3 regions of the Arthrobacter sp. NicSoilB8 genome follow, and region 1 is predicted to be linked to each of the others. Evidence: riboswitches for the same ligand, from Rfam matches in the RefSeq annotation. Region 1 holds a riboswitch; each other region holds the start of a gene.

Region 1 (9,750 bases):
CCCAGCGCGGCGTTGCGGCGCAGCCCCGCGCTCGTGTGGCCCAGCTGGGGCACCGGCGGCGCCAGGGAAAAGTTCTCAATTACAAACCCGCCGCGCAGCGACACTCCAACGCTGTGCGGCAGTTCGACGTGGGCGGCGTCCAACGGCACCAGCAGCCCCCGCGCCAGCAGCCAGTCCACCGGTCCGACGTCGGCGCCTTCGTGGAGCACGGAGGCGCGGCGTTGCGCCTGGGGGACGGCACCCATGGCCCAGTTTCCGAACCGGGCCAGGAGCGCGGCCGTCCGGTCCGGCGCCGTGGCCAGGATGGCCTGGAGCGACTCCGGAGTCGCCGTCCAGTGCTGCAGCGCCAGCGCCGCTTCCATCGGCGTCGTGGCCGGGGAGATGGACGCCCCGCTGCGGTGCAGTTCCCCGACCAGCTGCACCACGCGCTGCGCGAAAGCCGGCTGGAGCCGCACGAGTTCGGTGTAGCTGCGCCCCAGCCCGGCGGGGTAGATGCCGATCACATCTTTGAGGCTGCCGACCGGGAGGTAGTGCCGCTGCTTGGCTGCGGCGGCGGTTACTCCGTGCGGCGGATCGGCGCGGTGGACGAGCGCCAGTTCCTGCAGGGAATGGAGCAGTCGGTCGATGGCGGCGACCGAGGCGCCGTTGATCAGTTTCTTCAGCATCGCCGCCGACGCGCTGTGTCCGGTGTCGGCGTTGGTGCACAGGTGGAGGGTTTCCAGCACCTGCATCTGCGGCCGGTTGAGGCGCTCGAGCGCCCGCTGCACGCTGACGCGTCCGCTGGCACGGGCGGCCAGGGCGGCGAAATCCGGGACGCCGGGAGAAATCAGGTCCGGCCGCGCGGAGAACAAGGCCCGCAACGAGTCGTCGCTTCGTGCCTGAAGTTCCTTGCTGAGCGCGCGGATGAGGGACATCGTTCCAACGTTACCTTTCGCCGGGCCCGCGCGGACGCCGCCGGGCCACCACCGCGTCCACAACGAGCGCGAGCATGAGCAGGAAGGCCGCCGGGAGCCCGTAGAGGGCCACCGAAGTAATCCAGGCGGGTGAGACGACATTGTTGAAGGCCATGGCCATGACTGCGCCGACGGCAACCAGGGACAGGACAGCAAGGGTGGCCGCAACGATCATGACCGGCCGCCGGTAACGCATCAGTGTCATGTGGGCAACGCTAACAGTACGGCCTCGCCCGCGCCTCACGCCGCTAAAGTGAACAAGGCAGGATAACCTTGAAAGATACAGACCAACACGGTCCGGGCAGTCATACCCTGAACCCGCGTATCCATGCGGATGCGGTGACCGCCGGCCGTGTCCCCGCAGAACGAAGAAGGTTGATTACGTGCCTACCGGCAAGGTCAAGTGGTATGACAAGGAAAAAGGCTTCGGATTCCTCGCTGGCGAGGACGGCCAGGAAGTCTTCCTGCCCAAGTCCGCGCTGCCCGAGGGCGTCACGGAACTCAAGGCCGGAACGCGCGTTGAATTTGGGGTAGCCGACGGCCGCAAGGGCGCCCAGGCCCTCGGCCTGCGGGTGCTGGACAAGACGCCGTCCATCGCCAAGGCCAAGCGGCCCAGCGCCAAGGACCTCGCCCCGCTGGTGCAGGATCTCGTCAGCGTGCTGGACAACCTGTCCGGGACCCTGTCCGCGGGCAAGTACCCGGAAGGCAACAAGGGCAAGGCGATCGCAGCGGCCCTGCGTAAGGTTGCCGACGAGCTGGACGTGTAAGGCTCTTGATGACTCAGGAACCTGACCAGTTGCCGGCGCCGGATGCCGGACCCACAGTGCCTGCCGGGTCCAAGGGAGCCGGCTCCAAGCAGGGATCCCGTCCGCGCGCCGGTGTACCCGTCTGGCGCACCGGCAAGCCGGACGCCTTCCTGGCCGCCGCCGTCGACGTCGCCCGCACCGCTGTGGAGGGCATTGCCCCCGCCGAGCAGATCGGCGAGCACATCGGGGCCCGCAGCGAAGGTGACCGCCTCGTCACCCACCTTTTCGAATCCAAGCTGCCCGGATACCTGGGCTGGCAGTGGTACGCCGTGCTGACCCGCAACTCGCGGTCCAAGGTGGTGACGGTCGACGAACTCGGCCTCCTGCCTTCGGAAGATTCCATTCTGGCGCCGGCCTGGATTCCGTGGGCTGAGCGTGTCCGCCCCGAAGACGCGCAGGCAGACGAGGCCGCCGAGGAAGCGCCCGGCGCCGGAACGCCGTCGCAGTCGTCCGACGCCGGCCGGCAGGGTGCTGACGACGCGGACGCGGACGACGAACAGGACGACGACGAGCAGGACGAAGACGCCGACGACGCGGACGCGGCGGACGCCGACGACGAACGGGAACGCCCCGCAGGCGAGGCCGACTAGCGGTTGAAAGCGTCCGGGAGCGTGCAGGCGGAGGGCTGGGCATGAGGTCCACGTTCAAGTCCCTGCGCATCCTGAACTACCGGATCTGGTTTGTTGGCGCGCTCATCTCCAACATCGGCACGTGGATGCAGCGCACCGCCCAGGACTGGCTGGTCTTCGCCCATCTGACGGCCCAGGACGCCGGGGCCGTGGGAGTGACGATGGCCCTGCAACTGGGCCCCCAGCTGTTCCTGGCGCCCGTGGCCGGACTGGTCGCCGACCGCTTCAACCGGAAACGGCTCCTGGTGCTGACCCAGTCCTCGATGGCGCTGCTGAGCGCCGGGCTGGGCATCCTGGTGGTGTCGGGCGCGGCACAGCTCTGGCACGTCTATGCCTTCGCCCTGATGCTCGGGGTGGTCTCCGCGCTGGATGCTCCCGTGCGGCAGACCTTTGTCTCGGAGCTGGTCCAGGACGACTACCTCTCCAACGCCGTGGCGCTCAACAGTGCCTCTTTCAACGTCGCCCGGATGATCGGCCCGGCAGTCGCCGGCGTGCTCACAGCCGTTGTCGGTCCGGGCTGGGTCTTCCTCATCAACACGCTCACGTTCGTGGCCCTGCTGCTGAGCCTGGCGAAAATCCCGGCCGCGTCGCTGCGGCGGCTGCCCCGGGCGCCGGCCGGAAAGGGCAGGATCCGGGAGGGGCTGCACTATGTCCGGTTCCGTCCGGACCTGGTCGTGGTGCTCGTGGCCATCTTCATCGTGGGAACCCTGGGGCTGAATTTCGCCCTGTTCATCGCGGCCATGGTCGGCACGGAATTCGGTCTCGACGCGGGCGCCTTCGGCCTGATGAATTCGATCATGGCCATTGGCTCGGTCGCCGGGGCGCTGCTGTCCGCCGGCCGCGGCAAACCGCGGCTGCGGGTCATTTTCGGCGCGGCCGCGGCGTTCGGCGTCACCTCGGGCCTGGCCGCGCTGGCCCCAAACTACTTCTGGTACGGCGTCGCGCTGGTGCCGGTGGGGCTGTTCGCGATCACTATGATGACGAGCGCCAACGGGTACGTCCAGACCACCACCGACCCCGTGATGCGGGGCCGGGTGATGGCCCTGTACATGGCGATTTTCATGGGCGGGACTCCCATCGGCGCGCCGTTCGTCGGCTGGGTGGCCAACATCGCCGGCCCCCGCTGGTCCATGGCCGTTGCGGCCGTCGCCGGCCTGCTCGCGGCACTGATCGGGCTGGTGTGGATCATCCGGGCAAAGCAGCTGCGGCTCCACTTCAACCGCCGCGCGCGGGGTATGCGCTACTTCCGCCTGGAACCCGGAACCGGCGCGACCGGCTCCCGCCAGGGCGGTCAGCACGGTGATCAGCGGGGCGACCTGCTGGGCGCCCAGGGTGCGCAGCCGGGCGTGCGTCCCGACGGTCCTGCCGGGAACGACGACGGCGCCGCCGCGGCACCGGGCCGGGACGACGCCGTCGGACGCCGAGGCTCTACTTCTTGAGTTCCGCCACCACGAAATCGATGCATTCGAGCAGCGCAGAGACATCGTCCGGCTCGATTGCCACAAAGGTGGCGATGCGCAGCTGGTTCCGGCCCAGCTTGCGGTACGGCTCGGTGTCGACGATGCCGTTGGCGCGGAGCACCTTGGCGATGGCGGAGGCATCGACCGATTCGTCGAAGTCGATAGTAGCGATCACGTTGGAGCGGTCCTCGGCCCTGGCCACGAACGGGGTGGCGTAGCCGGATGCCTCGGCCCAGCGGTAGATCCGGCCGGCCGAATCAGCGGTCCGTGCCGAGGCGAAGTCCAGGCCGCCGTTGGCGTTGAGCCACTGCACCTGGGCATCCAGGGTGACCAGGGTGGCCAGCGCGGGGGTGTTGTAGGTCTGGTTCAGCCGCGAGTTGTCGATGGCCGTCTGAAGGTCCAGGAAATCGGGGATCCAGCGGTTGCTGGCCTTGATCTGTGCCGCCCGCTCCAGCGCGGCCGGGGAGAACAGGCCGAGCCACAGGCCGCCGTCGGATGCGAAGTTCTTCTGCGGCGCAAAGTAGTAGACGTCGGACTCCGCCACGTCCACGTCCAGCCCGCCCGCGGCCGACGTAGCATCCACCAGCACGAGCGAGCCTTCGTCGGCGCCTGCCACACGCCGGACGGGAGCGGCCACGCCGGTGGACGTCTCATTCTGCGGCCACGCGTAGACGTCGACGCCGGACTCCGCGACGGCGGTGGGACGCGTGCCGGGCTCGGCCTTGATGATGGAGGACTCGGCGAGGAACGGCGCCTTGTTGGTAGCCGAAGCAAACTTCGAACCGAACTCACCGAAGGACAGGTGCTGCGCCTTGTTCTCCACGAGCCCGAAGCTGGCAATGTCCCAGAACGCGGTGGAGCCGCCGACACCGAGGATCACTTCGTAGCCTTCCGGGGCACGGAAGAACTCGCTGAGGCCGCTGCGGACGGAGCCGACCAGGTTCTTCACGGGCGCCTGGCGGTGCGAGGTCCCCAGCAGCTTCGCCGATGCCGCGGCGAGGGCCTCCATCTGCTCCGGTCGGACCTTGGACGGCCCGGCGCCGAACCGTCCGTCCTGGGGGAGGAGGTTGGCGGGGATCGTGATGCTGGTGTCGCTCACAGTTGCTCCAATTTTCGGCTGGTTCGTAGCGTGGCTGGGAGATGGCCTGATGGGGATGGCTACAACGGACACCCCTCTTTATTCTGCCTTGCCATTTTGCCTCACAGGTCCCGGCGATACGGAAAATGGGCTGTCACAGTCCGGTCATTGAGACGCCGCGCGAAGGGCCGGAGGGCGGACGGCGTGAGGCCGCCCGGGCAGGACGAAGGATTATCCGGAGTAATTCAAAATAGGCTAGGCTGTCCTGCGAACGTACGGCGGATCTCGCCAGGGCGCATCCTGCACGCAGCCCGCACGCGGTACGGTGGGAATGACGCAAGGACTGCGCTCGAGGAGCTGAGCTGAATGACGGATCTGATCGATACCACGGAGATGTATCTTCGGACCATTCTGGAACTTGAAGAAGAAAACATCGTCGCCCTCCGCGCCCGCATCGCCGAACGGCTCCGCCACTCCGGCCCCACCGTTTCCCAGACCATCGGCCGGATGGAACGTGACGGGCTGGTGGTTGTTTCGGGCGACCGGCACCTTGAGCTGACAGAAACCGGGCGGAAACGCGCCGTCGGCGTGATGCGCAAGCACCGTCTCGCCGAACGTCTGCTGGCTGACGTGATCGGGCTCGACTGGGCCTACGTCCACGAGGAAGCCTGCCGCTGGGAGCACGTCATGAGTGAACGCGTCGAGCGACGCATCTTCGAGATGCTCAACCACCCCACGGTTTCGCCCTACGGGAACCCGATTCCGGGGCTTGCGGAACTGGGCGGTGCGCCCTCCGGCGCCCACATGGACGGGGTTGTGAACCTGCTGGACGCCATGGCCGGCTACGGTCCGGGCTCGCGGATCAGGGTCAACCGGCTCGCGGAGCCGATCCAGGTGGAACCGGAGCTCCTGGCCCAGCTCGACGAGGGCGGAATCCGGCCCGGTGCGCTGGTGTCGCTGGAGCGGGTCGGGGAGTACATCTCGGTCCGGGTCCCGGATATCGAAGGCGCGCTGGAGCTGCCGCCCGAGGTTGCCGCGCACGTGTTTGTAACAGTCGCCTGACCAGCCACGACGTCCCGGAGATGGGACGACCCATGAGTTGTGCACAAAAGCGATTACGGATTTATTACCGGGCGGCTTAATCGCCTATAGTTAGTGGCCAGTACCGATACCAAAGCGTTACCTGATCCGAAGCCGAGCCCTGCCAGCGGATCAGTCGCAGAACCACCTTCTGGCAGGGGCGGGGGAACCACTTTCGGCTGCTTCTTCGGCAGCCTTGGGGTGAAGTCCGTCAGCGGCAAGCAACTTCCACCGAGGGATCCCTGAGGATGCCCCTGTGTCTGGGCGCTTGCAACGGCGGACCGGGTCTTTGATCTCTCTGACCCGAATCCGACAGCTAACTTCGCAGGCTATCCAGAGAGGAACCGTTCTTGACCACCCAGACCGCCAGGGGCCGTCGCCGCGCGAGCGGTCCCGCTCCGGAGCCGCGTCCCGTACTCGCCTATACGGCCGAACGCCCGCGCGACGTGCACCGGGATGAACGCCGTCGCCGGCGCGGTCCGTTCCGTCAGGTAACGGACTTCGCAGCGGCCAGCGGCGTCGGGCAGAAGGCCGGGATCGCCCTGGCCGCAACCGGCCTGATCCTCACGGTAACGGTCCCCGTCACCAGCCCGGTCATGGCCTCGAACACCGACGGATCGGGCGCCCTGGCCGCCGCAGTGCAGCCGGATGTCACGGCTGCCGCCGCCGCGAAGGTCGATTTCAGCCGCACCGCCGTCACCACCAAGGGCGATCCGGACGGGAAGCTCAAGCAGCTGCTGAGTGCGCAGTCCGTGGGCAGCATCACCCGTGCGGCATCGGCCGGCACGCTCGGTGCGCCGCTGGACCAGATGGTCACGGCCTCGCCGTTCGGCTACCGCGTCAGCCCCATCACCGGCGGCGCGGGCGAGTTCCACCGCGGCCAGGATTACGTCGCCCAGTGCGGCACTCAGGTCCATGCAGCGGCCAGCGGCACCGTTACCTTCAACGGATGGCACCCCTACGGCGGCGGAAACCGCGTGGTGATCGATCACGGCAACGGCCTGGAGACCACGTACAACCACCTGTCCTCGTCGTCGGTCACGGTCGGCCAGAAGGTCTCCCGCGGCGATGTCATTGCGATGAGCGGCACCACGGGCGCCTCCACGGGCTGCCACCTTCACTTTGAAGTCATGGTCAACGGCGATGTCGTTGACCCGCTCGGCTGGCTCTAGAAAGATGATGGGCCGCTCTCAAATCCACGCGACACGCCGTGATCTGAATGTGACATTGGGTCCGGACTCCTGTAGGGTTTGAAGCACGCCAACTTTTCCGAAGTTGGCGCTCTTGAGTGGATTGCCTAGCTCTGCCACCGCTCAAGGTCCGTTCGCATTACATCGTCTGGCAGGGGCGGGGGAACCAATTTTGGCCTTCGAAAGAAGGCCTTGGGGTTAAGTCGCAACGCTTCCCAGGAAGCAGCGCGGCCGGGTGACTCCCATCCGAATCCGACAGCTCACCTCGTAGGCATTGGGAGAGGCTACTTTCGTGTCTTCACGCCACAATGCTGCGCGTCTGCGCACTGGCGCGGCTCTTATGAGCCCGCTGAAATCCATGTCTCGTGCCGCCCTTGCCGGCGCCCGGATTGGATCACGTTCCGCTGGCTCGATTTCCACTGAGTCCGGACAGCATGCAGTTCCCGCTTTTGGCGCGTCTTCGCAGTACACCCTTCGCTAAGTAACCCATTTCGGGGCGATCCGGCGTACCCCCAAGATGCCGGAGCGTCCTCAGTCCGCGCCCAAAAACGCGCGGTCCAAGGATCACGAAAGAGAGAACTTAATGACTACTCGTGCAACCATTGCACGGCACCGCGCCGAGGTCACCAAGACCAACTCGCTGGCTGTTATTGCCAAGGCAGTCGGCGACAACGCCGGCGGCATGGGCCGTCAGGCCGCGGTCATCGCCGCAGCTTCCGGTCTGGTTCTGACCAGTGGAATCGCAGCCAACGCTGCTGAGACCAACGTTCAGCGCGAATCCACCTCCGCTTCCGCCCTTGAGGTCCAGGCGTCCGCTCCGGCCACGATCTCGGCCGCGTCCACCATTGCGATCTCCTACGAGAAGCCCGCCGTCACCACGTCGCCGGCTCCCGTCGTCGAGGCTCCCAAGCCCGTCGTGCAGGTCCAGGACGCCACGGCTTCCCAGGCCGGCGGCGCCCAGCTTGGCGTCAGCGGCGGCGTCGCTGCGCAGGCTCCCGCCGGCATCGGAAGCGGCGCCGGGGCGACCATCGCCGCTGCCGCCTACGCACAGATCGGCGTGGCGCAGGACTGCACCGCCCTCGCCACCAACGCCCTGGCCGCGGCCGGCATCCACTACCACGGCTGGCCGGCAGGTTACCTGTCCCTCGGCCGCACCGTGAGCGCCGCCGAAGCACGTCCGGGCGACCTCGCCTACTACCAGAACGGCGGCGTGGGCCTGGCCCACATCGCTGTTTACGTCGGCAACGGCATGGCCGTCCACGGCGGCTGGAACGGTGGCACCACCGCGCTGTACAGCGTGAACGTCGGCTCCGGCCCGGTCTTCATCCGCGTCGGCGGCTAGGCACAAGCCCTCCGCACTTCAAAAGACCCCCGCCTCTTGTGAGGCGGGGGTCTTTTGCGTTACCGCCTCATTAACTTTCCGCGTCAATCACCGCGTCCGTGAAAAAATATTCGGTGATCCGGCAGTTGAGTGTTTACTCTTGTCTTGTCGATCCATAGCCCGACCATGCACAGGGCAGCCGGCCCTCGTGCCCCTGGCGGGTGCGGCCGTGAAGAGGTATGCGGATGCGCACACTCGTTCTGAATGCTGGATATGAACCGCTGGCGGTAGTGACCTTCCGCCGGGCGCTAGTCCTTGTCCTGACCGGAAAGGCCAGCGTCGTGGCCGAAGGTGAGGACCCTGTCGTCGGCCCCCAGGACATTTTGGGCCGCCCCTCCGTGATCCTCCTGAACCGGTACATCCGGCCGCGGTACAACACGATGACAGCGGTCAGCCGCCGCGGCGTGCTCCGCCGCGATGCCCACCGCTGCGCCTACTGCGGCAAGGCTGCCCACACCATCGACCACGTCCAGCCCAAGTCCCGGGGCGGCGCCGATTCCTGGGAGAACCTGGTCGCGGCCTGCCTGCGCTGCAACAACGCCAAGGGAGACCATACGCCAGCGGAGATGGGCTGGAAGGTCGGGTTCGTGCCGGGGCCGCCGAAGGGCACCATCTGGCAGATCAAGGAACTCGAAAAGCCGACGCCGGCGTGGGACCCGTTCCTGCTGCCTGAATCGGCCGCCTGAACCAGGCCCCTGCGTCGGTGACCCGGAGCGGCCGCCTGCCGCTCGAAGGAGCCGGGGGCGGCGCCGGCCCGGCGGCAACCGTCGGCAGCCCCCGCCGCGATAGGCTGAACCGGTGGAGTTCGATGCCATCATTCTCGCCGGGGGACGGTCGTCCCGCCTGGGCGGCGTGCCCAAGTCCCGGCTGATCTACGACGGCGCCACTCTCCTGGAGCGGTCACTGCGTTCCGCGGCCGCGGCAGGGCGCACGGTCGTCGTCGGTCCTGACCCCGGGGGCCTGCCCGTCGGCGTCCTCAGTTGCCGGGAAGACCCGCCGTTCGCGGGCCCGGCCGCCGCCATCGCCGCGGGAGTGGGCGCGCTGGCCGCCGATTACGCTGGCCGCCCTGAAGCGGGCTACCCCGCGCCGTTCATCCTTGTCCTCGCCTGCGACATGCCGCGGTCGGCCGCGGCCGTCCGCACCCTGGCCGACGCGCTGGCCGCTTCGCCCGCT
Region 2 (9,750 bases), 170 kb from region 1:
TCGCGGCTTCGCTGCTCGCCGGGAATGGGATCGGTGTGAACGGGGTCGGTGTGAGCGGGAGCACCGGAAACGGGGCCGCCGGTAGCCGGGTCGGTCCGCGGGTTCCCGCGGACCGCAGCGTCCTCGGCGGTTGCACGGTCACGTTCAGAGGTGACCACGTCCGGGTCCAGTTCATCGGCCTTGCGAAGTTGTTCCTGCGCGCCGGAGCGGACCTTTTCGGCTTCCTCCTGGCGGCCGCGGGCTTCCTCCCGCAGGCGCTCGGCCTGGAGTTCGGCCTCCTTGGCGTCGGCTTCCGCTCGCGCCGCCTTGGCCTCACGTTCCCGCGCCGCGAACTCGTCCGCCTTGGCCTGTTCACGCATCTCGGCGGCGCGGTTCCGGTCCGCGGCCACCTTGCGCTTGCGGCTGATCATGACTGCCACCGCGACGATCGCCAGCACCACGACAATGCCGACTATTATTCCTATGAGCTGCCCTGAATCCACGTTGATCCGCCTTTTCTCTGAGGTTGCACTACCTGCCCCAAAACCACTGGAAAAAACCACATCAGTAAACAGGAACAGTAAACCGCAGAACGGAGCCAGTGGCCATGGGCCCGGGCTCCCGCAAGGGCAGTCCGGACGCTATTTGGCGCGCGGGACCTTGAAATGGGTGAGCCTGGCGTCCTGTCCGTCCAGTTCGGCCCACGACTTCTCCGTTTCCAGCACAGTCAGTCCGCTGGTCGGATAGCGGGTGGCGGCGTCCATATAGGCATCGTGATCGGAATCGCGCGAGGCCAGATGCATGGCGAGATCCTGCACGCCGGGCATGTGTGAGATCACCATGAGCGTGTTCACGGTGTCCGGAACGTGGTTGATGACTGCCAGCATGCGCGAGGCGGGCGCGGCATACAGGCCGTCCTCAAGCTTGGGCGTCGGCGCCTTGTCGCCTAGCGCGTGGCACACCCAGGTGCACGTCTGGCGGGTCCGGAGCGAGCTGGAGCAGAGAATGAAATCAGGCACCAGGTCGTGCTTCAGCAGCCACTTTCCGGCGACGGGGGCATCCTTGTGGCCGCGCTCTTCGAGCGGCCGTTCGTGGTCGGCAACCCCGCCGGGCCAGTCGGACTTGGCGTGCCGCATGATCACCAGCCGTTTGATGTGATGCGCGCTCATGACCCAATCCTAATGCGGCGGCTGGTTCCCGGGCGCGCATCCCAGCAGCGGCGGTTCAGTCCTCAAGGACGAAGGTCACTTCCAGCACGACATGCCAGGCAACGACGGCGCCGTCGCTGATTTCAACCTTTTGTTCCTTGACCCACGCCCCCGTGACGTTGCGCAGGGTCTTGTTGGCCCGGTCGATACCCTCCTTGATGGCAGCATCAAACGAGGTCTTGGAGTTCGCGCTCAGGGTAGTAATCCGTGCAACAGACATGTCTTCCTCCCAATAGTCGGCTCAACGGTCCGAGACTACGCCGGACCCAAGAAACGCAACAGAGTCCAACCGCCACTCACTAACGGCGGCTCGCCGGATTTGGGGCCTCAGCCGCGGAGGCACATGCCCGTCAGTCAGCCCACCCAAAGCGCCCAATGCGCAGCGCGGGCGCTGTAGCGCAGCGGCACATCCCGAAAGCGCCGTTGTTGCGTGAGCTCCGCCGTCGGGGTTCCCTGACCGAGCTTGCGAGGTTAGGGGGACGGCGGGGAGAGGCGAGCGCAGGCGCCGAGGGATCGTGCCGCGAAAGCGAAAGCGCCCGCTCCCTAAGAAGAGGCGGGCGCTTTGCGTGGGCTAGAAGCTAGATCGAGTATTCCGGAGCGGCCCAGACGACGACCTCCGGGTGCTCGTAAAAGCGGTATCCCTGGCCGCGGACGGTGCGCACAGTGTTGGCGAGGCGGCCGAGCTTGGAACGCAGGCGGCGGATGTGGACGTCAATGGTCCGTTCGTTCGGGACTTCCTCGGCGTTGCGCCACAGGCCCTCGAGGAGTTCGTCGCGGCCCACGGTGCGGGTGCCGTTCTCCACGAGGTAGTTCAGGAGCTCGAATTCCTTGAAAGTCAGGTTCAGGGATTCGCCGTCGAGGTGCACCTCACGGCGGGCGAGGTCGATCAGCACTCCGGAGGGGCGCGGATCCTGCGGCTGCTGCAGTCGTGCGGTCTCGGTGCGCTGGCGGGCCCCGGCAGTCGGGTCGCCGAAGGTCGAGCGGACGACGTCGAGGGCGGAACCCGGGGCGCTGGCCGGCGCGACGGCGACGGCAGCGTAGCTCTCGGCGCCGGCAACGAGCGACTGTGCGTAGGCCCGGATCTCCTGGGCCAGCTTCGCAATCGAGGTGCCGGCAGCGGCTGCGGTTTCCTCGTCAATCCCCATGTACAGGACGAAGCCGCGGGCGACGTTGTCGCTCGGGGCCGGACGCACGGCGCCGCCGGTGCCCGGAGCGATCACGGGAGTGGGCGCCGTGGCGGGAGCAGGCGGAACGGCACGGAGCTGGCCGTAGGAGTCAGGGTTGTACCCCTGGGCTGCATATCCGGGAGCCGGGAAGCTGCCGGCGGATCCGGCAGGGGCGAAGGCGGAGCGGCCGCCAAAGCCCTGGCGAATCCCGGAGGCCTGGCCGGCCTTGCTGGCGTTACGGACGGAGATGTGGACGTATCCGGATGCAACTGACATGGAATGCTTACCTCAATGTGAATGGCCGTCATCGCGGCTCGAATGCTACTTTCCCCGCAATGAAAACTGGGGAGGGGCGCCCGACTCTGGGCTGGGGGGCGAATGCCTAGAAACTTTTGGGGTGTAAAAGTTAGGCGTGCATTCGACAACAGCGCATCTCGGTACCAGCGGGTGTGCTGATCCAGGAAGCTGCGTCTGCAGGTGCTGTTGAGTTCTTGTTCACAATTGAAGTGTGCAACGTAACAATGCGAACGTGCAAGTAACAATGGACCCCTGGTTCCACATTGTGAGACGGATCGTCGAATTGTAGCGCAAGTCACAATTCCACCGGCGTAATAAAATAACAAGTGTTTTTCCGACGGAAAGGGTTGGCGGGCGACTTTTTCCGAATTTTATTCGGTCGCGAGCGTCGGATTGCAGAAATAATTCACAGCATCGCAAAGCGGCAAAACCGGGCAGGTGCCCTGCGGGCCGCCTGGCCGTCCACGGAGTGGGCACGCCGCCGGGCTGGCCGGACCCGGCGGCAGTGCGCGCCCTAATATGCGCCTTGGCGGGACTAGTTGGTCTGGCCTGTGGAAGTCGCCGCCACAACCATGACGGAGGATGCCGTGTAGCCGGAGCCGTCCTTGGCCGCCACGATCCGCACCGTCCCGCCGGCGACGATGTCCGCCACGCTCAGCTGGGTGCCCGTGCCGCCGGCCTGCTGGCGCCGCTGTTGCAGATTGCTCACCACGACGTCGCTTCCCAGCGCATAGCTGCGGGTGAACCCGTCGCTGCTCTTGACGGTGACGGCGGACGAACTGACCTCGCTCACGGTGCCCACCTGCTCGGCCATCGTGGTGTATTCACTCCCCTGCAGCACCACATACTCGGCATGAACGGCTGCGGAAAGGCCGCCGCCCATTCCGCCCAGGCCGCCGGCCGCGAAATCGCCTGGACCGCCCTGCCCGGGCATGCCGCCGCCCGCGGATCCGTCCTGCGCAGAACCCGGCGCACCGGGAGCGAAACCCTGGCCGCCGGCGCCTTGTCCGCCAGCCGCGCCGAGCGTCGTTCCGTCGGCTGCCGCAGAACTTGAGGTGAGGGCGTAGACTCCCACGCCCGCCCCGACTGCCAGGACGGCTGCGGCCCCGGCGACGGCGAGCGCGCGCCGAGGGGTCCATGGCTTGGACGCAGTGGATGTTTTAGGGAAGGCTCCCGGCGCGCCCCAGCCTGCTGCGGCAGCAGGGGCCGGCGGCTCCTGCCGGGGCATGCCCCAGGCGGGGGCCGACGCAGGAACCGTCGACGCCGGGGGCAGCGCACCCCAGCCGGAGACAACGGCGGCGGCCGGCTGCCCGGCGTCGTGCGGCCCGGTGGTAGCGCCGGGGGCCGGCTGCCCGGCCGCAGGGGGCGTGTTCACTGGTGCGGGCGCCGTCGCGGCGCCGGGGTCGGATGCTGGGGCTGGCCCGGAACCGGTTCCGGGATGCTGACCGCTCATGGTGTTTCTCCTTCAGGGGGTGCGGATCTGTGTTCACCCCCAGAGTGCTGAGCGATCCTGTGCCTGGGCTGTGCGGGCCGACAGCCGTGCCTGTGACCTTCCGGCGGGACCGAAAGGTCGGCTGGATGTCCCGTCGATCGAGCCAGTCGGGCCCCGCCGAGGCGTCCAGCTCGCTAGGCTGGGATTCACAGGTGCCGCACAGGGTCCCCAAAGCCCCGCCTAACCGGCAGATCGGAGAGTTGTCCCATGGCCACTTCGCACTCCATGACCAACAACCTTCCCCAGCTCACGCACCCGGACGGCTCCCCCATCCGCGCCCTCGTGGTGGATGACGAGCCCAGCCTCTCCGAACTCATGAGCATGGGCCTGCGGATGGCAGGCTGGTCCGTGGCCGTGGCGGCCGACGGGCCCGCTGCGGTCCGGCTTGCCAAGGAATTCCGTCCCGACGTGCTGGTGCTGGACGTGATGCTTCCCGGGTTCGACGGCGTCGAGCTGCTCAGCAGGATCCGCGCGTTCGCGCCGGAGGTGCCGGCGCTGTTCCTGACGGCCAAGGACGCCGTCCAGGACCGCATTACCGGTCTGGCGGCGGGCGGCGACGACTACGTCACGAAGCCGTTCAGCATGGAAGAGGTCCTGCTGCGCCTGCACCGGCTGGTCCAGCGCTCCGGGGTGGCCGCCATGGACACCGCCGAACTCGTGGTGGGCGACCTTGTGCTCAATGTCGATACTCGTGAAGTCACCCGGGCCGGCGAGGAGCTGCACCTGACCGCCACGCAGTTCGAACTGCTGCGCTACCTCATGGAGAACCCCAAGCGGGTCATCAGCAAGGCCCAGATTCTGGACCGGGTCTGGGACTATGACTTCGGCGGCCAGGCGAACATCGTGGAACTGTACATTTCCTACCTCCGCAAGAAGGTCGACGCCAACCACGCGCCCATGATCCACACCGTGCGAGGCGCAGGCTACGTCCTCAAGCCGGCGGACTGATCCGTGCCCTCACTTTCCGGTGTGACCCGCGTCCCCGGGCGCGATTGGCGCAACCCCTCCACGTGGCACTTGCGCACCCGACTGGTCCTCGTGGCCATGGCGTTGCTCGTGGCCATCTGCGGCGCTGTGGGACTGTTCAGCTATGCCTCCATGGACTTGTTCCTGACCCGGCAGCTCGATGACCAGCTCAGCCAGGCCTCCCACCGCTCGAGCGAGTTCGGCCGGCCCGTGTCCGGCAACCCGGACGGGCGTCCGGACCCTCTTGAGGCCCGGGGGCAGGGCATCGGCACGCTCAACGCACGCATACAGGGCGGAGAGGTCAGCAACCCCGGCTTCCTGGCCGGGGACGCCACCCGCAAGAGCCTTTCCCCGGACGACAACGCCGTCCTCCTGGCGCTCACCCCGAACGGGCTGCCGGTGGACCGGACCCTCTCGGCCGGGGACTACCGGCTCACTGCCGTGCGTGCACCCTACGGCGACGTGATCGTTACCGGGCTCCCGCTGGCAGAAAAACAAAACACCCTGGCCTCGCTGGTCTGGACCATGGTGGTGGTCTCCGCGGGCGGGCTCGTGCTGATCGGCCTCGCCGGGACGGCTGTGATCCGGCGGACCATGAAGCCGCTGGAACAGCTCTCCGAGGTTGCCACCAAGGTTTCCCGCCTCCCGCTGGACGCGGGCGAGGTGGCGCTCGGGGTGCGCGTCCCGGCGTCGGTGGCCCATCCGGGAACCGAGGTGGGCAGCGTGGGTTACGCGCTGAACCAGATGCTGGACAACGTCTCCAACGCCCTCGAGGCACGGCAGGAAAGCGAAATGAAGGTGCGGCAGTTCGTTGCCGACGCCTCGCACGAGCTCCGCACTCCGCTCACGGCCATCCGCGGCTACACCGAGCTGATGCGGATGACCGAGCACTTCACGCCCGACGGCGAGAAATCCCTCGCCCGCGTGCAGAGCCAGTCCGAGCGCATGACCACCCTCGTGGAAGACCTGCTACTGCTGGCACGGCTGGACGAGGGGCAGCCGCTCAAGGTCACCGACGTCGACCTCACCCAGCTGGCCATCGAGACGGTGAGCGATGAAAAGGTCATGGCCCCGGACCGCATCTGGCAGCTGGAACTCCCGGACGAGCCCGTGGTGGTGCGGGGGGATGCGACCCAGCTGCACCAGGTCCTCGCCAACCTCCTGTCCAACGCACGCAAGCACACGGAACCCGGGACGAAGGTGGTCACGGGGGTCATGCGTTCGGCTGACGGCAGCGCGGTGGTCACAGTGACGGACAACGGCAGCGGCATCGACCCCGAATTCGTCGGACGCGTCTTCGCCCGCTTCGCCCGGGCCGACGCCTCGCGCACCAATCGGGCGGGCACCGCCGCCCAGCCTGCGGTCGCAGCGGCGGGAGCCCGCACTGCGTCCGGCACCCTTTCCGGCACGGTTTCCGGCGGTTTGTCCGCAGCCTCCAGAGCTGCGGGCATGGCGGCTCCCGCGCCGACCTCCGAGGGGACGAGCGGGTTGGGCCTGTCCATTGTCCAGTCGATCGTGGAGGCCCACGGAGGGACCGTCGAGGTCACGTCCAGGCCCGGCCGGACGGAGTTCGCCGTTCGGCTGCCCGCGGCACCCCCATCCGCGCCCGCGTAAGCCCACGAATGCGGCCCAAGGGTCTACACAAGCCGACACCCCGCCGCTGTGACTCCTGTTACCAAAATGTGACTTAAGCGTCGCCGTCCTGTAGCGTCGTAGGAGTGCGCTGCCATCGGCGCCGCACATCCGGATGGACGCCAAACTCTGCCGCTTCCCGGATTCCGCTAGACGAGGCAGAGGCGGGGGACCCAGAGTTCCCGGGCATTCTGCACATATGCGCCCTTGGGGTGAAGCCGACACGTGACTTTTCCGTGCGGCCGGATGACCTCATCCGAACCCGACAGCTAACTCCGCAGGCGTTGAGAGGCGATCATGACTGAACTCCAGGTACAAACGCGCCCTGACGGCGTTGCACACTCCACGAAGTCGCGTCACCGCGCCGAACCAGCCAAGCAGGCATCCGCCCTGTCGCGGCTGGCCACCGGGCTCGGCATCACCGGCCACCGCGCCGCCGTCGTCACCGTCGCCTGCGCAATGCTGGTGGGCGGCGCCGCCGCCAGCCAGGCAGCAGAACCGGGAACGCACGGGGCGAATGTTGCGAACACCTCGACGGCCACCAGTGCCGACCCGCTGGCCAAGCTCAACTTCGAACGCGTCCAGATCGCTGCTCCCACCGCTCCGGCGGGAAAAAACGTGGCCCCCACGCTCCCGGAAGTTAAGGCCGCCGAACCGCCGGCCGCCCCGGCTGCTGCTGCCCCCGCGCCCGCACCGGCACCCGCCGCGGCCCCCGCACCCGCTCCTGCAGCGGCACCCGCGGCAGCACCTGCGCCGGCTCCCGCTCCCGTGGCAGCACCGGCTCCGGCGGCGGCTCCGGTCGCAGTCGACGATCCCGCCGGCGCGCAGGCCTACGCCGCCGCCCAGCTGGGCAGCTACGGCTGGGCTCCGGGCCAGATGCAGTGCCTGCAGAAGCTCTGGACCAAGGAATCGGACTGGAAGACGACCGCCAAGAACCCCAGCAGCGGCGCCTACGGCGTGGTCCAGTCCCTGCCAGCCTCGAAGATGGCGAGCGCCGGCGCCGATTACCTGACGAACTACCGGACCCAGATCAACTGGGGCCTGAACTACGTCAAGACGCGCTACGGCTCACCCTGCGGCGCCCTGAACTTCCACTTGGCGCACAACTGGTACTAAGCCGGCACCAGCCGGCCCCGCCTGCCCAGCCCCTCCTTGGAGGCCCCGGATCCTCGTGATCCGGGGCCTCTTAGGCGTGTGCCATACCGGGAGCGGGCCGAACTTCCACAGCCCCCGCACAGCTTGACCCTAAAGCCCTCATATGGGCCGCCGGGAAAGTTGAGCCATGACATTCACAGACCAGGGCACAGGAACCCTTCCCCGCTCCGCGGCGCCGCCGGCCGGTCCGGCGGCGTCCGCCGCCACGTCAGAACGTGCACCGTCCGGGTCTGCACTGTCCGGGCCTGCACCGTCCGGGCCTGCCTCATCGGGGCATGTGCTGGCCGATACTCCCGTCCCTGGCCCGTTTGACGGGCCTCTGACCAGCCACGGCAGCCGGCGCTCACCCATAGACACGCGTACCAGCACACCGGTGCTGGATGTCGCCATCCCGGTCTTCAACGAGGAACGGGACCTCGAAGCTTGCCTGCGCCGGCTCCATACTTACCTTCTCGGCTCCTTCCCGCACCCGTTCCGGATCACCGTGGCGGACAACGCCAGCACCGACGGGACGCTCAAGACGGCCGAACGCGTAGCCCGCGAGCTGCGCGAGGTGAACGTGGTCCACATGGCCGAAAAAGGCCGCGGCCATGCCCTTCGCAAGGTATGGCTTGCCTCGCCGTCGCCGGTCCTGGCATACATGGACGTGGACCTCTCCACCGATCTGGCAGCGCTCGGTCCCCTCCTCGCCCCGCTCATTTCGGGGCACTCCGACCTGGCGATCGGGACCCGGCTGACCCGCAACTCGCGCGTCGTCCGCGGCCCCAAACGGGAATTCATCTCGCGCAGCTACAACTTCCTGCTGCAGTCACTCCTCGGCGCCCACTTTAGCGACGCGCAGTGCGGCTTCAAGGCAATCCGGGCGGACGTGGCACGGCAGCTGCTGCCCCACACGCTGGACAACGCTTGGTTCTTCGACACCGAACTGCTGGTCCTGGCCGAAAAGTGCGGCCTGCGCGTCCACGAAGTCCCGGTGGACTGGACCGACGACCCCGATTCCAGCGTGGACATCATCCAGACTGCCCTCGCGGACCTGCGCGGCATGGCACGGCTGAGCCGTGACCTGGTCTCCGGCCGGATTCCGGTTCCCGAACTGCGTGCCGCCCTGGCCCGCGGGCCGCTGCCGGCCTCATCACGGTCCCAGGAACAAAGCCCCGGCGGAAGCCTCTTCGGACAGCTCGTCCGCTTCGGCAGCATCGGGGTGGCCTCCACCCTCGCGTACCTGGTGATCTTCCTGCTCTGCCGCGGGATCATGGACCCGCAGCTGGCCAACTTCCTCGCGTTGCTCACCACCGCCGTGGCCAACACAGCGGCCAACCGGCGCTTCACATTCGGCATCCAAGGACGCAGCCAGGCGGCACGCCACCACTTCGAGGGACTGCTGGTCTTCGGGATCGGGCTCGCCCTGACCTCGGGCGCCCTCGCCCTGGTTCACGGCGCGTCAGGCGGGTCCCCGGACCGCTGGCTCGAACTCGTCACGGTCACCGCCGCCAACCTGGCGGCCACGGCCGTCAAATTCCTGCTCTTCCGGTTGGTGGTCTTCCGCAACAGACCCATCCCCGACCTTCCGGCGCAGGGCGCCCCCGATGCTGTTCCCGCGCAAAGCGGCACCGATGCTTCCCTCCCCCGCACAGAAACGGCCAAATAAATGACGGCAACCATCAGCCCCACCGGCGGAGCCCGGGCCGGTTCGCCCGCCGGCAGCCCGCCGGTCCAGGAAACGCCCGCCCCGGCGCCCGAGCCAGCCGGGACGGCGCCGCACCCGCCCGTATCAGGCCCGCCCGTACCCCGGAGCCGCCGGGAACGCCTGCTGTTCGGACCGCAGGCGCGTTGGGTCCGGCCCTCCGCAGCCCTG
Region 3 (9,750 bases), 2.0 Mb from region 1:
GTGCTCGACGGGACCTCCGGGAGGTTCACTTCCGAGGCCGACGCCGACGCCCTCACCGACGGCGCGGTGGTCCGGGAGGCGGTTTCCCGGGTCCTGGCGGAGATGGCGAAGAAGAGGCCCGAGCTGCAGTTCACGTCCGCCCGAGGGTGACCGGTCCGCCCCGGCAGCGGCTGCCCGCGCCCTCGCTCAGCCTTGGGGATCGCCCGGGTCGCCTGGGCCGACAATGGTGCCGGCCCCGCCGGATTTTCCGCCGGAATTCGCGGGAAGCGCGAACGTCCTGGCCGCCCGTGAACCGGCAACAGCGCTCGCGGCGATGGTGACCAGTGCGCCCACCAGCAGCGCGGCGGCCTCGCCGGGGAGCAGCACCTGCAGCTGCGTCCCGATGCTCGCCGCCGCCACGGGCACGCCGAGCTGGGCCGCGGACAACACCCCGAGGGGCAGCGGGAGCCCGAGGAACACCAGGCCGGCGTGCGTCAGCAGCGTCCCGGCACCCAGGGCCAGGCCCAGACCAATCATGTCCGGATGCCCGGCCAGGTCCCTCAGCGTCAATGAGGCTCCCAGCCAGACGAAAAACACCGGCCCCAGGAAGCCGTCGCTAAGGGCGAACAGCTGCCGGGCCAGCCGCCGCGGTTCGCCGACGGCGGCCACCACCAGGCCGAAGGAAAAACCCGCCATCATCACCGACACGTTGCTGAAAGTCGCCACGCCGGCCATTGCAAACAGCGCCGCCAGTTGGAACCTCAGCTCGAGGGCGAACTTGCGGTTTTCCGAGAGACGGTGCACGCGCCCGCGGATGCCCTTGTCCTCCAGCCAGCGCAGCGCGACATAGAGCGCCACCGCACAGCCGGTCACGGTGAGTGCGCCGAGCGCCGCCCGGCCGGCGTGGGGCGGATCCACCAGGAGCGGCAGCGCCACAATGCAGGCGATGTCGGCGATTGCCACCTGCGCTGTCATGGCGACGACATCGGGTCCGCCCAGGCGCAGCGAATCGACGATTGGAAGGACCAGGGCAGCCGAAGAGGACGCCAGCAGCACGACGTAGAGCGGGGCATGACCAGTCCCGAAGAGCAGGCCGATGCCGGTGCCGACTGCCACCGCCGCCGCCGCCGCCGCCGTCGCCCGGCGGGCCCCCTTGCCGAGGGCGGAGCGGATCTGAGGATCCCTCACGGGAACGTGGGTTCCGGCCACAAACATCATCAGCGCGAACCCGATGTTGGCCAGCAGGCTAAACGTCGGATCGGAGGGGTCCACGAGGGCCAATCCCGACCGCCCGATCACGATGCCGGCGAGCAGTTCACCCAGCACCACAGGCAACCGCCAGCGCACCGGCAGTGCCAGCAGCGGGCCGGCCAGTGCGACGACGGCGATCAGCGCCAAGGACAGGAACGTCACGGCTCGCCGCTGCAGGCCGGCCGTTGGACTGTCGGGCAGGCAAGCGCGACCGGGATGGCGGTGATGCCGGCCGTCGGCTCCTTCATCATGGAATGAGATTAGTCCCCTCTGCGGTGCCGTGCGCCAACTGTGCCGTGCGTCTAAGGTGCCTGCGTCTAAGGTGCAGTCCGCCGCTCCACTACCGCATACGCCTTCCCGTCCAGGAAGGCCCAGTCATTGACCACCATGAACCCGAGCGCGTCCACCCGGTCGTTCAGGACGTGCTCGTCGAAGCCGCCGTCCCGCGGTTCAGCATCCCAGGTGGACACGTGGACGTCCCCGCCGTCCAGGATCAGCAGTTCGGTGTTGACGTCGAAATCCTCCTGGGGCTGGTTGCTCAACTGGCAGATGGCGACACAGTGGCTGTTCATTTCGGGCCTCCGCTTCGAAGGTGGTGCTGGTGGCATCATCCTATGTGCGAAAAGCCGTGGCGCCCTACGGGCATTTGCCGGCCGGCACCGTGGCCTCCGTTACCTTAATGTGACATTCGGGTGCGGTTCGCGCTACCGTGGACATGTGCCTGTTGTCTCCGATACGGGCGCTCCCCAGCCGATTGCCTAACTCTGCCGCGGCCCGGGGGTAACTCGCATCAACGACCGGCAGAGACGGGGAAACCACTTTTGGCCTGCTGATAGATGCAGGTCTTGGGGTGAAGCCGCACAGCGCCCGCAACGACGGGCCCTTGAGTGCGGCCGGGTGACTCCCATCCGAATCCGACAGCTCACCTCGCAGGCATTGGGAGAGGCTACATCCATGTCTTCAATCCGTACTTTTGCGCGCCATGCCACCGTCCTCGCCGCCGCATCCGGCCTGGTCCTCACCAGCGGAATGGCAGCCAACGCTGCCGCGGCACCTGCGAAGCGCGACTCCGCTCCGGCGTCCACTCTGGACGTCAAGGGACTCGTCAGCGCGCCGGTCAGCGCCGATTCAAGCGTCAAGATCAGCTTTGACCGCCCCGCGGTGGCCACGGTCGCCGCTCCCGTCATCGAACAGCCCAAGGCTATTGCCGCGGCTCCCGCAGTGGCTCCCGCAGCGCCTGCGGCGGCACCGAAGGCAACCGTGCAGGTGCAGGCTGCTCCGGCCGCCGCCCCGGCTGCGGCGCCCGCCGGTGGCCGGAACGCCATCATGCTCTCGGCCGCCTACAGCCAGCTGGGCATCACCCAGGACTGCACCGCCATGGTGGAAAAGGCCCTGGGCGCAGCGGGCAAGCCCGTCGGCGACATCGGCCCCCGCGCCTTCCTTGGCCTCGGAACCATTGTGGCGACCCCGCAGCCCGGCGACATGGTGGTCCAGTCCGGCCACGTCGGCATCTACGCCGGCAACGGCCAGGTAGTCAGCGGCGGCATGAACGGCGTCAACGCGACGATGGTCCACCCGCTGTCCTGGCTCACCGCCACCGGCGGCGTGACCTTCGTCCGGGCCTAAGCCCGCAGGGGCCAAACAGTCCCCCCGGGATTAGCCAGACCGGAAAGACCGGCGATCGAATTCCCTTGGGGGCAAGCGATCGCCGGTCTTTCCTATGTCCGATTACTATGGGTCAGGTTGGCCTGGGCTTATTGATCTGGGCATGATTGTCATGGTCCGCCCGGCGCGGGTCCGGACTTCTCACGGATTTCCGACGCCCGCCAGCGGGAGCGTCATCTTCATGACGGTTCCCCCAGGACCGGTCGAGGCCACCTCGACGGAACCGCCTGCAGCGACCGCGATCTCCCGGACCAGGGCCAGCCCGATGCCAAAGCTCCGCTGTCCCTGTGATCCGCCGGTAGCGGAGGCCCGCACGAAGCGATCAAAAATCCGGGCCTGATCCACACCCGTGATGCCGGTCCCCGTGTCCGCCACGGTGATGACCGCGCGGTGCTGCTCGATCGACGTCGTGATGCTGACGCGGCCGCCCGGAGGGGTGTGGGCGAGGGCGTTGTCAGCCAGGGCCAGTACCGCACGGCGCAGAGCGTTCGCGTCGATCCGGGCCAGCGGCCGGGCCTCGGCGGAGAAATCCAGGCGCACGTCCCGCTGGCCGGCCACCGGCTGAAGGCTCCCGGCGACGCCGGCGGCGGCGCCGGCCAGATCGGCGGGCGGCGCCGAGCGGTCCGGGGCGTCCGTGGTTGCCGCGAGGAGCAGTTCGTTGACAATTCCGGTCAGCGTGGCGGCGTCCTCACGGATCCGGGCCAGGTCCTGGCCCTGCCTGGATTCGGGTTCGGTGTTGCGCTGGGCGAGCTGGATCCGGGTGTCCAGGATGGTCAAAGGCGTGCGCAGTTCGTGGCTGGCGTCCTGGACGAAGCGCCGCTGCCGGGCCAAGGCGTCGCCGAGGGGCCGGATGGCGCTGCGCGCGCTGAGCCACCCGACGAAGCCCGCCAGCACGATTCCCGCCACGCCGGCGATGACCATGGCTTCGAGCACATCCTTGGAATCCAGGTAGGCGTAGGCCGTCCCGGCCGCCGGGCCCGGCACTTCCGGATGTGCGAGCTGATTCATGAGATAAAGGGCCGTGGCGGCGAGGAGCCCGAGAACCATGACCGCGCACGCGGCGCTGATCCGCAGGGCGACCTTGAGCGAGGCCTTGCGCAGCGTGGAGCGGTCCGGATTTTCGCCGTCGGTCCCTGCATTACTCACTGGCGTCGCCGATCTGGTAGCCGACGCCGTGAACGGTGCGGATGACGGCCTTGGCGACCTTCCGGCGAAGGTGGTGAACGTAGGTATCGATCATGCCGGGCTGGTCGGAAGCGTGGAAGTACGCCGCGAGGAGTTCGTCCCGGGTGAAAACCCGGTCAGGTTCCGCGGCAAGGGCCGCCAGGAGCTGGGCTTCTTTCGCTGTCAGTGACACCGCATGCCCATAGACAGACCGGACGGTGCGTTGCGCCGGGTCGAGTTCCCAGTCTCCGATCGTCAACGGTGCCGCGGCCGGAGCAAAGGTGCGCGTCAGGGCACGCAGGCGTGCTGCCAGCTCGGCGGCGTCGAACGGCTTGGTCACGTAATCGTTGGCGCCGGCGTCGAGTCCCCGGACTTTCTCGCCGGCATCGCCCAGGGCGGTCAGGATCAGGATGGGCGTGGCGATGCCTTTGGACCGCAACGCCGCGATGAGGGCGATGCCGTCCATTACGGGGAGCCCGCGGTCAATCACCATCACGTCCCAGGCCTGGGTCAGCCCCAGGTGCAGGCCGTCACGGCCGTCGGTCACCAGCCGGACCTGGTAATCCGGCTCCAGGAGCTCGGCGATGAGTGGCCCCAGGACACCGTCGTCCTCGACCAGCAGCAGGGACGGGCGGTCAGCGGTTGTCATGGCACCTATTCTTCCGCGGCCATTTCCCGGGTCCGCAGTCCGTCCCCAGTTCCCGCAGCCGTGTCGCCGTCCCCGGTTCCCGCAGCCGTGTTGCCGTCCCCGGTTCCCGCAGCCGTGTTGCCGGTGTCCGTGCGTCGGTGGGTGCGGCGGCGCAGGAGCTGCACGGCCCCCGGCACGACCGAGACGAGGACCAAGGCGACGGCAATGGCGTCGATGTTCTTGGCGATGATGTCAAAGTGTCCCAGCCAGGTGCCCAGAAGCGTGACGGAGGCTGACCAGGCCACCGCGCCGGTGACGTTCCAGAGGGTGAAGTACTTGTATTCATAGCGCGCAATCCCGGCGCTGAGCGGGGCAAACGTCCTGACCATCGGCACGAAGCGGGCCAGCACGACGGCGGCGCCGCCGTGCCGCCGGAAGAAGTCTTCCGTCGTGGTCAGGTGTGCCGTCTTCAGGATCCGGGCATCGTCCTTGAACCATCGCCGGCCGAAGGTGCGCCCCAGCATGTAGCCGACCTGGTCGCCGGCGATGGCAGCCGCGGTGACGACGCCGATCAGCACCGGCAGTGTCAGCTGCAGCTGCTGGTGCAGGAGTCCCGCGGTGAACAGCAGCGAGTCGCCGGGCAGGAAAGGGAAGAGCACGCCGGACTCGATGAAGACCATGAGCGCAATGACGCCCAAGGCGCCCGGGCCCAGGCCGGCGAGCAGGCTTGCCGGGTCCAGCAGCGACGGCGTTCCGGCCTGTGCGGCGGGAAGGAGGGTCGAAATGTCCAGGATGTGCATACTCATTTCCTCTCGGGGGCCGGCGGCCGGGTGACGGCGAGGGCCGGAAGCCGGTGCGCCAGCCGCGGAGCGGCCAGATTCCACAGCCCGGCAAGCAGTACCACCGCTGCGCTCGCGGCGAGGAACGACGCCACGACGTCGGTGGGGTAGTGGACGCCGATATACAGCCGGGACCAGGCCACGACCAGCGCCATCGCTGCCGCTCCCACGGCCGTGACCCGGGCCAGGCGGGTTCCGCGGGCCAGGAAGTACAGCGCGAAACCCAGGGCCACGGCAAAGGACACGTGGCCGCTCGGGAAACTGTTGGAGCCGGTTTCCGGCGACAGGGGATCGAACAGCATGGCGGGGTTGGGCCGCTGGCGGGCGACGATGAGCTTGAAGAACTCGCTGGCCACCCAGCCTGAGGATGCCACAACGCCGAAGGCCACCGCCTTGACCAGGCCGCCGCGGAACAGCCAGATGTAGAGGGCGGCGGCGCCGATCAGTCCGACGCCGGCCACCGGTCCAAACACCACGTTCAGCAGCATCGCGACGGCGGTCAAGGCCGCGGCGTGATGCTGGCTGAGGTCCTGGTCGACGCCGAGTTCGGCGGCGCTAAAGCCCGGCACCAGCTGCGCCGCGAGGCCGAGTGCCAGGACGGCAACGGACAGCAGGACGCCCAGCGGCATCCAGTGACGGACCTGGGGGAGGACCCATGGTGGCGGCGCCACGGCGGGACTTACGGCATCGGGGGGCACGGCGGTGGGTCGCACCGCGGTGCGGTTGAGTGCTGTATCGCGTTCAACGGGGGCGGGTCCAGTCATGGGATCCTCCGGCTCGGGACAAGGGCGCCCGGAAGGGCACCGGTCACCACTCTTCCGCCGTGCCATTAAGAAACGCTTAAGAAGTGCTGCGGGGCGTGCCGCCGAGCATTCCCGCCACGACGAGCTGCGGGGCCCTCTACGCGGCGTAGCGCAGCAGTGCCACCCCGTTGCCAAAGGCGTGCGTTTCCAAGAGCCGGAGCTGGGCCCGGCTGTCCGCATCCTTGAACATGGGGCGGCCCCGTCCAATCAGTACGGGGTGGACGTACACCCAGTATTCGTCGATCAGCCCGAGCCGACGGAAAGTATCTGCGAGTTCAGCCCCGCCGAGGGCCATGTCCCCGCCCGGCTGCGACTTCAGGGCCAGGACATCCGCCGCCACGACCTCCCGGACCACAGTGGCGTTCGGGCCGGCGGCCGTCAGGGTCCGGGAGTAGACGATCTTGGGCATGTCCCGCCAGATGTGGGCGAACTCGGCCATCGGGGGACTGACGTCGGGGTCCATGTCCGCGGTCGGCCAGTAGTCTTCCATCAGCTCGTAGGTGACGCGGCCTTCCAGGAAGGCACCCATGGGGGCGAGCTTTTCGTTCATGTGGCGGTGCAACTCCTCGTCCACCATGTGCCAGCTGATGTCGCGGTCCAGTCCCTCGAAGAATCCATCGAGGGACACCTGCATGGCCAGGATGATTTTTCGCATCGCCGCTCCTCTCCCTTTCCCCAGAGTACGCCGCGGCGAGATCCTGCCGCTTTGGGCGTCAAAAGAGGTCGAGGGTACGTTCCCAAGTGCATTTCGGCAGGATCTTGCCGAAACCGATGCAATACGGCAGGATTGGAGCCAGCAAGCGGCCAACCGGCAGCATCCTGCCGACTGGCGGGCGGGAGTGATGCCCCAAGCGGTTATGCGCGGAGTGACGCGCGGGACAGTTATGACACGCGGGGCACTTATACAGGGAACGGGCTGATACGGGATTGAGGTGCGGGGAGTGGGGGGAGTAGGCGCGGGAGTGAGTGATGCCCTCTCTGTGGCGGCGGGCATCCGGAGCGCCCGCAAGGATGCCGGTATCACCCAAGAGGACCTCGCCCACCTGGCCGGAACATCGGTGCGCACCGTCCGGACCATCGAGACGGGCACCGGGAACCCCTCGCTGCAGGCCGTCATCGCGGTCAGCAATGTCCTTGGCCTGCACCTGACGGTGCGGTGATGATGCCGTGATGCGGTGCCGAGATGCCGTGCAGTGGTGGCTGTGGAGTGAAGGCAGTGCAGTAATGGCGGTGCAGTGATGGCAGTGCTGGCGCCGGGGGACCTGCAGGACCTGAAATTTGTCCGGTCCGCGGACGTGTACAAGAACGGGGCGTTGGCCGGCCGCCTGAACCGGACCGGCTCCGGCGGGGTGAGCTTCGCCTACCTCAACGCCTATGTCTCCTCCGGCCTGCCCGCCGTGGCCGTCTCCCTCCCGCTGTCCGCCCCGGCCGTGGAGACCCCGGCCGGGGCCCTACCGGCGTTCTTCGCGGGACTCCTGCCGGAAGGGCACCGCCTCACGGTGCTAAAGAATGCGACCAAGACGAGCTTCGACGACGAACTGACCCTCCTGCTGGCCGTGGGCGCGGACGTGCCCGGGGACGTCCAGGTGGTTCCCGCGGGCGTCCCGCCGGTCGAACCGCCAAGCCTGGCCGACACGTCCCGACCGGAAGAACTCGACTTTTCCCTGCTGGCCAACACCGTGGATCTCCACGGCCTGCCGGGAGTCCAGCGCAAGACCAGCGCCTCCATGCTGACGACGCCGCTGGCCCTGCGCGGGCACCGCTATCTGCTCAAGCTGGACCCGCCGGAGCATCCGCATCTGGTGGTCAATGAGGCCGCGCACTTGCGGGCGGCGAAATCGCTGAAGATTCCGGTGGCCAAGAGCCGGATCATCGCGGACCGGAACGGACTTCCCGGGCTCCTGGTGGAAAGGTTCGACCGGGTCAAGGATCCGGCAGGTGTGTGGGTCCGGCTTCCGCTGGAGGACGGCACCCAGGTGCTGGGACTGCCGCCGGCGGCTAAGTACGGCGTCAGCTCGGAGCAGGTTGCCTCGGCCCTCGCCGGGACCTGCAAGGCGCCGGTGGTGGCGAGCCGGAACCTGTACCTGCAGTTTGTTTTTGCGTGGCTGACGGGTAACGGGGATCTTCACGCCAAGAACCTGGCCGTCCTCGGCGGCGGCCCTGACCGGACGATTGCCCCGGTCTTCGATGTCCCGTGCACTCTCCTGTACGGCGACGAGACCCTCGCGCTGCCGGTCGCGGGGAAGACCAGGAACCTCAGGGCCAGGCACTGGGCCGAGTTCGCCGACGCACTGGGCCTCCCGCCGAGGGCGGCGGCCTCGGCCAATGGAACCGCCCTCGCGGCGGCCGGCACCATCAGGCTTGAAGACCTGCCCTTCACCGGGTCGCCGCTGCGCGGCGCGCAGCGGGAACTGGGATTCCGGCGCCGGGAACTGACCGGCTGACCAGAGCTATTCCCAAGAGCCGGCTCTTGCGCGGGGAACCGCGAAGGTGAAGAATGCAGGGACTTCAACGCCCCACCGCGGGCAGTCACCTTCGGGGGAAGTATGATGCCTGCGAACCTTTTCGAACAGCAGCCCGGGCGGTCCGGATGACTGAGCCGGCACGCCACTACGGGGCCGGCGCCCACCGGGCAGACGCCGGATCAAGGCCCGGGCCGGGGCTCCCCTGGCAATTGCGGCGGATCCGGCCGCACTTCCTGACTGCGGCCGCCGTCGCGGGTGCCCTGGTAGTTGCCGGTGGCGTCTACGCCACCGTCCAGACAGGGATACCGGGTGAACCGCCGGCCGCCGCAGCGGCGACACCGTCGGGCACCGCCGTCGCGTCACCGCTGTCCGCAGCCCGGACATCACCGACGGTCACCGACGCCGGCGGGACAGCTTCGCCGGCGGCCACTGATCTGCCGGCGGCTGCGGCCGCGTCACCCAGTGCGGCTCCCGCGATTCCAGCCCCCGCTGCCCCGGCTCCCACAGTCCCGGCGGCGGCCGGCAAACCCGATGAAGTGCCCGCCGCCGCAGTTGCGGCCCGGGCCATCGGCCCCGAACTGGACGGCCAGATCAGGGCGATCATCGCGGCCAACAGGGCCTACGCGCTGGGGGTGTCGTTGATCGATCTTTCGGACGGGGTGGTCCACGGCTACGGGGTCCAGGGCAAGTTTGTGGCCGCCAGCACGGCCAAGATCCTCGCCGCGTCGGCTTACTACCACCTCGTGGAGACCGGCCGGGCCTCGCTGACTGCCCCGATGGGCGTCTCGACGGCCGGGGCCCAGATCCGCCAGATGGTCCAGCAAAGCAACAACGATTCATGGGCGCTGATCCTGGCGGCGGTCGGCCAGCGGGGTATCACCGACTACGCCGCGTCGATCGGGATCACGTACGACCGGACGGTGAACCTGCTGACCCCGGCGGAAATGGCCCGGACC

What was found. A riboswitch is a leader RNA that binds a small molecule or an ion and turns the genes downstream of it on or off. The one in region 1 is predicted to bind cyclic di-AMP.
Region 2: another riboswitch for cyclic di-AMP. It lies ahead of LDO15_RS03395 (hypothetical protein); the one in region 1 lies ahead of LDO15_RS04095 (NlpC/P60 family protein).
Region 3: another riboswitch for cyclic di-AMP. It lies ahead of LDO15_RS12880 (hypothetical protein); the one in region 1 lies ahead of LDO15_RS04095 (NlpC/P60 family protein).

Annotation. Positions count from the first base shown of each region.
Region 1 is NZ_AP024655.1:892,090-901,839, forward strand. It holds gene LDO15_RS04055 (helicase-associated domain-containing protein) at 1-914, opposite strand, end outside; gene LDO15_RS04060 (hypothetical protein) at 925-1,158, opposite strand; gene LDO15_RS04065 (cold shock domain-containing protein) at 1,337-1,720, shown strand; gene LDO15_RS04070 (DUF3027 domain-containing protein) at 1,729-2,349, shown strand; gene LDO15_RS04075 (MFS transporter) at 2,391-3,827, shown strand; gene serC (phosphoserine transaminase) at 3,817-4,947, opposite strand; gene LDO15_RS04085 (metal-dependent transcriptional regulator) at 5,293-5,988, shown strand; cyclic di-AMP (ydaO/yuaA leader) riboswitch at 6,139-6,352, shown strand; gene LDO15_RS04090 (M23 family metallopeptidase) at 6,357-7,178, shown strand; cyclic di-AMP (ydaO/yuaA leader) riboswitch at 7,301-7,484, shown strand; gene LDO15_RS04095 (NlpC/P60 family protein) at 7,780-8,538, shown strand; gene LDO15_RS04100 (HNH endonuclease) at 8,763-9,263, shown strand; gene LDO15_RS04105 (NTP transferase domain-containing protein) at 9,376-9,750, shown strand, end outside.
Region 2 is NZ_AP024655.1:726,749-736,498, reverse strand. It holds gene LDO15_RS03430 (hypothetical protein) at 1-482, opposite strand, end outside; gene LDO15_RS03425 (histidine phosphatase family protein) at 621-1,148, opposite strand; gene LDO15_RS03420 (dodecin family protein) at 1,204-1,407, opposite strand; gene LDO15_RS03415 (winged helix-turn-helix domain-containing protein) at 1,766-2,629, opposite strand; gene LDO15_RS03410 (hypothetical protein) at 3,186-4,103, opposite strand; gene LDO15_RS03405 (response regulator transcription factor) at 4,350-5,090, shown strand; gene LDO15_RS03400 (HAMP domain-containing sensor histidine kinase) at 5,094-6,722, shown strand; cyclic di-AMP (ydaO/yuaA leader) riboswitch at 6,851-7,038, shown strand; gene LDO15_RS03395 (hypothetical protein) at 7,038-7,856, shown strand; gene LDO15_RS03390 (bifunctional glycosyltransferase family 2/GtrA family protein) at 8,023-9,543, shown strand; gene LDO15_RS03385 (glycosyltransferase family 39 protein) at 9,544-9,750, shown strand, end outside.
Region 3 is NZ_AP024655.1:2,855,498-2,865,247, reverse strand. It holds gene LDO15_RS12895 (DNA alkylation repair protein) at 1-150, shown strand, start outside; gene LDO15_RS12890 (cation:proton antiporter) at 187-1,392, opposite strand; gene LDO15_RS12885 (hypothetical protein) at 1,548-1,802, opposite strand; cyclic di-AMP (ydaO/yuaA leader) riboswitch at 1,976-2,180, shown strand; gene LDO15_RS12880 (hypothetical protein) at 2,185-2,856, shown strand; gene LDO15_RS12875 (HAMP domain-containing sensor histidine kinase) at 3,037-4,041, opposite strand; gene LDO15_RS12870 (response regulator transcription factor) at 4,034-4,708, opposite strand; gene LDO15_RS12865 (VTT domain-containing protein) at 4,714-5,487, opposite strand; gene LDO15_RS12860 (phosphatase PAP2 family protein) at 5,490-6,290, opposite strand; gene LDO15_RS12855 (dihydrofolate reductase family protein) at 6,427-6,984, opposite strand; gene LDO15_RS12850 (helix-turn-helix domain-containing protein) at 7,292-7,489, shown strand; gene LDO15_RS12845 (HipA domain-containing protein) at 7,568-8,773, shown strand; gene LDO15_RS12840 (serine hydrolase) at 8,920-9,750, shown strand, end outside.